DNA from 2 places in the Streptomyces telluris genome. Region 2 is predicted to be linked to the other one. Evidence: riboswitches for the same ligand, from Rfam matches in the RefSeq annotation. Region 2 holds a riboswitch; the other holds the start of a gene.
What was found. A riboswitch is a leader RNA that binds a small molecule or an ion and turns the genes downstream of it on or off. The one in region 2 is predicted to bind S-adenosylmethionine.

Region 1: linked by a shared signal. The riboswitch ahead of thrC (threonine synthase) and the one ahead of NQU55_RS31920 (aminotransferase class V-fold PLP-dependent enzyme) in region 2 are both predicted to bind S-adenosylmethionine.

The regions. Positions count from the first base shown of each region.
Region 1 covers NZ_JANIID010000003.1:137,520-140,918, forward strand. The annotation lists gene NQU55_RS04900 (alpha,alpha-trehalose-phosphate synthase (UDP-forming)) at 1-41, opposite strand, end outside; gene NQU55_RS04905 (glucosyl-3-phosphoglycerate synthase) at 83-1,030, opposite strand; SAM riboswitch class I at 1,207-1,350, shown strand; gene thrC (threonine synthase) at 1,368-2,651, shown strand; gene NQU55_RS04915 (ubiquitin-like small modifier protein 1) at 2,729-3,004, shown strand.
Region 2 covers NZ_JANIID010000042.1:7,136-10,534, forward strand. The annotation lists gene trpD (anthranilate phosphoribosyltransferase) at 1-1,048, shown strand, start outside; SAM riboswitch class IV at 1,138-1,254, shown strand; gene NQU55_RS31920 (aminotransferase class V-fold PLP-dependent enzyme) at 1,404-2,762, shown strand; gene NQU55_RS31925 (Lrp/AsnC family transcriptional regulator) at 2,907-3,188, opposite strand; gene NQU55_RS31930 (rhomboid family intramembrane serine protease) at 3,198-3,399, opposite strand, start outside.

The sequences.
Region 1 (3,399 bases), on a different contig from region 2:
GCGGCGGCGATCGATGCGGGGTGCACGTGCTCAGCGACCATGTGGCCAGCCTTGCCGCGGGAAGAACCGCTCAAACGTACGCTTACGCGGCGTGCCGCTGCGCGTACTCGGGTATTCCGGCCATCGGCGGACGCTCCTCCGTGTCCACCGCGTACGTCCGCGGAACGAAGCCCTCCGGGGTGCGTTCGAACTGCGTCAGCGCAGGTCGCACCAGGTGCCCCCGGGCCAGCCGGAGCTGCGCGGTGCGGTAGATGGCGGCGGCCATCCGGCCCAGCGCCCGCCCGTCCTGGTGGCGGTGCTTGCGCACGCCCACGTCCACCTGGGCCAGCGCCCCCAGCCCGACCGTGTGCAGCGCGTCCACCAGAAGGCCCAGCTCCACGCCGTAGCCGACGGGGAACGGCAGCTGCTCCAGCAGGGACCGGCGGGCCGCGTACTCGCCGCCGAGCGGCTGTACGAAACCGGCCAGCTGCGGCCAGTGCAGATTCAGCAGGGGGCGGGCCACGAGCTCGGTCACCCGGCCGCCCTGGCCGGCTGCCTCGCCCAGCGGGCGGTCGTACATCGCCTTGACGAAGTGCACGCCGGGGTCGGTCAGCAGCGGCCCCACGATCCCCGACACGAAGTCCGCCGAGAACTCGCGCAGGTCGGCGTCCACGAAGCAGACGATGTCGCCGGTCGTCGCCAGCAGCGAGCGCCAGAGCACCTCGCCCTTGCCCGGCAGCGCGGGCAGGCTCGGCAGCACCTCGTCCCGGTGCACCACGCGCGCCCCGGCCGCCGCGGCGACCTCGGCCGTGCGGTCCGTGGAGCCCGAGTCGACCACCACCAGCTCGTCCACCAGCGGCACCGCCTCCGACATCAGCTCGCGGCGGATCGTCGCCACGATGGTGCCGACCGTCGGCTCCTCGTTCAGCGCCGGCAGGACGACGCTCACCGTGGTGCCGGAGGCCCGCTTGGCGGCCAGAAGCACGTCGAGCGGACGATCAGCAGCGGACCAGGACCGCTCGGCCAGCCAGCGCTCCACCTCTTCCAGCACGTGTACGACTCCCTGTCTCACGGACGTTCTGCGACGCGTTCTGTGACGCATCTCGCGGTGCGGACGCCCCTCTCAACGGGCCGTCCCTTCCGTTACAGTCTTGAACAACGCGGACCGCCGTCCTATGTCGGGGGTCGCCGCGTGCACAAACGCCTGGGCCCCGCCCAGTGCCATACCGCTCATCCAGAGGGGCAGAGGGACACGGCCCGTTGAAGCCCCGGCAACCCTCCAGCCGGTCTCACCGTTCACAAGGCGAGGCTCCCGGCGGGGAAGGTGCCAATTCCGTCTCGTGGTGACGTTCGCCGCGAGGAAGATGAGGAGAAAGGGCCTCGCCTCCATGGCTGTGCAGTCTGTTGAACCCTCTACCACTTCTGTGGACCTCGGACCCGCCGCGGCACTCTCCTGCCGCGAGTGCGGAGAGCGCTTCGACCTCGGTCCCATCTTCGCCTGCGCCCTGTGCTTCGGTCCCCTCGAAGTCGCCTACGAACTGCCCGCCGGCGACCCCGGGACCCTGCGCGAGCGCATCGAGGCCGGCCCCGCGAACATCTGGCGCTACGCCCCCCTGCTGCCCGTCCCCGCCGACGTCGCGGGCAAGCCCAGCCTCAACCCCGGTCTGACCAAGCTCGTCAAGGCCGACAACCTCGCCCGCGCGCTGGGCGTGACGGGCGGCCTGTACGTCAAGGACGACTCCGGCAACCCGACGCACTCCTTCAAGGACCGGGTCGTGGCGATCGCGGTCGAGGCCGCCCGCGCCTTCGGCTTCACGACGCTGTCGTGCTCCTCGACCGGGAACCTGGCGGGTGCGGTCGGCGCCGCGGCCGCCCGGGCCGGGTTCAAGTCGTGCGTCTTCATCCCGCACGACCTGGAGGCCGGGAAGGTCGTCATGGCCGCGGTCTACGGCGGCGACCTCGTCGGCATCGAGGGCACGTACGACGACGTCAACCGCTTCTGCAGCGAACTGATCGGCGACCCGCTGGGGGAGGGCTGGGGCTTCGTCAACGTCAACCTCCGGCCGTACTACGGGGAAGGGTCCAAGACCCTCGCCTACGAGATCTGCGAGCAGCTGGGCTGGCGGCTGCCGGACCAGATCGTCGTGCCGATCGCCTCGGGCTCACAGCTCACGAAGATCGACAAGGGGCTGAAGGAACTCGTCGCGCTGGGCCTGGTCGAGGACCGCCCGTACAAGATCTTCGGAGCGCAGGCGGAGGGCTGCTCGCCGGTCGCCCGCGCGTTCAAGGACGGGCACGACGTGGTGCGGCCGGTGAAGCCGGACACGATCGCGAAGTCCCTCGCCATCGGCAACCCGGCCGACGGGCCGTACGTGCTGGACATCGCGCGGCGGACGGGTGGGGCGGTGGAGGACGTCACCGACGAGCAGATCGTGGACGCGATCCGGCTGCTCGCCCGGACCGAGGGGATCTTCGCCGAGACGGCGGGCGGGGTGACGGTCGGGGTGACGCGGAAGCTGATCGAGAGCGGTCGGTTGGATCCGTCGCTCACGACCGTCGTGCTCAACACCGGGGACGGGCTCAAGACGCTCGACGCGGTCGCGGCGGGGCCGACGGCGACGATCCGGCCGTCGCTGGAGGCGTTCCGCGCCGCTGGTCTTGCCGCCGTCTGACATCTGCGGGCCGGTTGCGCCCACCTGTTCCGCCCTGCGGAACGCCTGCCCACAACTCGTTTCGAGGGAGCTTCCCCATGAGCGTCACCGTTCGCATCCCCACCATCCTCCGTACCTACACCGGCGGGAAGGCCGAGGTCTCCGCCGAGGGCGCGACCCTCGCCGATGTCCTCCGGTCCCTGGAGGAGAACCACACCGGCATCGCCGCCCGCGTGCTCGACGAGGCCGGCAAGCTGCGCCGGTTCGTCAACGTCTACGTCAACGACGACGACGTCCGCTTCGAGCAGGGGCTGCAGACGCCCACCCCCGACGGCTCCGCCGTCTCCGTCATCCCGGCCGTCGCCGGCGGCTGAGGTTTCACAGGGTTCCTCCGTTATTGCCGCACGACGTACCCGGAATCGCCTCGTCCGTAAAGCGGACGGGGCGATTCCGCCTGTTGAGCGCGATACAGTTGGGGCGATCCCCGCCCGGCGTCAGTGCCGAACGCATATGAGAACCCGTCAAGTTGTGCGCGAAGTGTGTGCACGAAATGCCGGGTTGGTTGCGTTATACCCGGCCCGACTTGCCCTGAAATACCCGGAGTTCAGCCGATTTCCTCGATCGGCCATGCCCGGAATTCTCGTCCGAGTGACCTGTTGCAGACGGCATCCGTGCAGATACATTCAGCCGCGGTCGACGCGTTCCGGCGCACACCCACTGGGCTGCCAGGGGGTGAGGTCTGACCCGGGTCCGCGAAGTGCGGTCCTGC
Region 2 (3,399 bases):
GGCAGGCGGCGACAGCGCGGTGGCCCCCTCCTGGCCGGGCCTCCTGGACGCCCTGCTCGCCGGCCGTGACCTCACCGTCGTCGACGCCGCCTGGGCCATGGACCGGATCATGAGCGGCGAGGCCACCGGCGCGCAGATCGCGGGCTTCCTGGTCGCCCTGCGCGCCAAGGGCGAGACGGTCGCCGAGATCTCCGGCCTGGTGCGCACGATGTACGAGCACGCCCGGCTGATCGAGGTCCCCGGCCCCAGCGTGGACATCGTCGGCACCGGCGGCGACGGCGCCAAGACCGTCAACATCTCCACCATGTCCTCGATCGTCGTCGCCGGCACCGGCGTGAAGGTCGTCAAGCACGGCAACCGGGCGGCGTCCTCGGCCAGCGGCGCCTCCGACGTGCTGGAGAAGCTGGGCGTGAACCTCGACCTCAGCCCGCAGCGGGTGGTGGAGGTGGCCGAGGAGGCCGGCATCACCCTCTGCTTCGCGGTGAAGTTCCACCCGGCGCTGCGGCACGTGGCCGCGGCCCGGCGCGAGCTCGGCATCCGCACCGTCTTCAACGTGCTCGGCCCGCTGACCAACCCCGCGAAGGTACGGGCCCAGGCCACGGGCGTCGCGGACGCCCGGATGGCCCCGATCCTCGCCGGGGTGCTCGCCGAGCGCGGCTCCTCGGCGCTGGTCTTCCGCGGCGACGACGGCCTCGACGAGCTGACCTCGACCGCCACGTCGAAGGTGTGGGTGGTCTCCGGGGGACGGGTCCGCGAGGAGTCCTTCGACCCGCGGGACGTGGGGATCGACCTGGTGCCCGTGGAGGCGCTGCGGGGGGGCGACGCGTCCTACAACGCCGATGTCGCGCGGCGTCTGCTCGCGGGCGAGGCGGGGCCGGTGCGGGACGCCGTGCTCCTCAACTCCGCCGCGGCGCTGGTGGCGTTGGCGCCGACGGAGGAGCCGCTGGCGGAGCAGATCAGGGGTGGGCTGGTGCGGGCCGGGGAGTCCATCGACTCCGGGGCGGCCCGGCGGGTGCTAGAGCGGTGGGCGCTGGCGAGCAACGCGTAGCGCCGTGAAGGAGTAGTGCGGTGCAGGGGCGTCCGTGATCCGGACGCCCCTTCCCGGCCGGCGATCAGTTGTGCCATACTCTCCGCCAAGGTCACGAGTGACAGCGACACGGCCCCGGCCCGCTGTCCGGCAACCCTCCTTCCGTGGCGGGGTGCCCCGGGTGATGACCAGGTCGCAGGCAGCGAGGTCTGCGGCAAGCGCGGGTCCCTCGCCAGGGATCCTGGTTGTCGAGGGAGTTCCTTCCGTGGTTCAGCGAATGCGTTAGGGCTCGAAGAGCCCCTTTTCCCGCACCCTCTTTCCCTTTCCCGCGCCCGTCGCGCGGTGGAATTCGCCTGCCTTTTTACGGGAGTTCGCCATGTCTGTCCCCACCCTTGCCTCCGACCGGTCCGTTTGCACCCCTCTGCCCGTTCTCGGGTGCGATGTCCGGGTCCCGCTGGTGACCGGCGGAGAGGTGACCTACGCCGCGCTGGACTACGCGGCCAGCGCCCCCGCCCTGCAGCGGGTGTGGGACGACGTGGCGGCGTACGCGCCCTACTACGGCAGCGTGCACCGCGGCGCGGGCTACCTCTCGCAGCTGTCGACGGAGCTCTTCGAGAACAGCCGGGCGGACGTCGCCGCGTTCCTCGGCTGCCGGGACGGCGACCAGGTCCTCTTCACCCGCTCGACCACCGACTCGCTCAACCTGCTCGCGGCCGTACTCCCCGCCGGGACGCGGGTGTTCGTCTTCGAGACCGAGCACCACGCGGCGCTGCTGCCCTGGGAGCGGCGCGCGGACGCCGAGGTGACCTACCTCGACGCGCCCCGCACCCCCGGGCAGGCGGTCGAGACGCTGGAGCAGGCGCTCGCGGCCCGCGAGCCCTACGGGCCCGCGCTGGTGTGCGTGACCGGTGCGTCCAACGTGACCGGCGAGCTGTGGCCCGTACGGGAGCTGGCCGCCGCCGCGCACGCCCACGGCGCGCGGATCGTCGTGGACGCGGCCCAGCTCGTCCCCCACCAGCGCGTGGACATCGCGGAACTGGACGCCGACTGGGTCGCCTTCTCCGGGCACAAGCTGTACGCGCCCTTCGGCGCCGGCGTGCTGGCCGGCCGGGCGGACTGGCTCCGCGACGCCGAGCCCTACCTGGCCGGCGGGGGCGCGAGCCGGCGCGTCGCGCGGGGCGCCTCCGGCGAGGTGGAGGTCGACTGGCACGACGGGGTCGCCCGGCACGAGGCCGGCTCGCCCAACGTCATCGGGGCCTACGCCATCGCCTCCGCGTGCAAGGCGCTCACCGAGGCCGGCTTCGACCGGCTCGCGGAGCGGGAGCGGCAGCTGATCACCGCCGTGCGGGAGGGGCTGGCGGCGGTGCCGGGGGTGCGGGTGCTCTCGCTCTTCGGGCCCGGCGCCCCGAGCGTGGGCGTCCTGTCCTTCACCGTCGACGGCTGGAACAGCTCGCACTTCGCGGCGGCGCTCTCCGCGGAGTACGGGATCGGCGTCCGCGACGGCCTCTTCTGCGCGCACCCGCTGGTGCGGACGCTGGTCGGCGGCGCGTCCTCGGCGGACGGCGGGTGCGGCTCCGACGAGGGGGCGCCCCTCAACGCGATCCGTGTGAGCTTCGGTGCCGGCACGCCCGATGAGCATGTCGAACGCTTCGTGACGGCGGTCGGTGAGCTCGTCCGCGACGGGGCGAGGTGGTCCTACCGGACGGAGAACGGGCGCTGCGTGCCGGTCGCCTGACGGCGGAGGCTTGATCGCGGGCTGCGCCGGTACCGGCACCGCCGGTCACGATCGTCGTGGCTGATCGCCGCCGCGGCGGGTCACCACGATGGTGGTGACCGGCGGTGCCGGGCGGGCGCAACCCGTGGTTTCTGCGACGTGCCGTCAGGCGTCCAGGCCGATGGCGAACGCCGCCTCCAGGTCGTGCTGGGAGTACGTGCGGAACGCGATATGCGTCTCCGTCGAGGCGACGCCCGGGACCTTGCTGATCCTGCCCGGGATGACGTCCGCGAGGTCGTCGTGCCGGGCCACCCGCACCATGGCGATCAGATCGTGCGCACCCGTCACCGAGTACACCTCGCTCACGCCCTCGATCGCGGCGATCTGCTCGGCGATCTCGGGGATCCGGTCGACGTCGGTCTTGATCAGCACGATCGAAGTGATCACTGCGGGCTCCTATCGGGGGTCGGGGGGCAGCCCCGCCTTCACTCTAGTCGTACGGCCGTACCTCGCCCACGCGTACAGGAAGCCCAGCGCGAAGCCCACGACGTGGGCGAGGTAGGCGACGCCGGGGCGGTCGCCGGCCGCGCGGGCGGCCACCCACTGCAGGGCGAACCAGAAGAGCAGCACGGCCCAGGCGGGGAACCGCAGCGGCAGG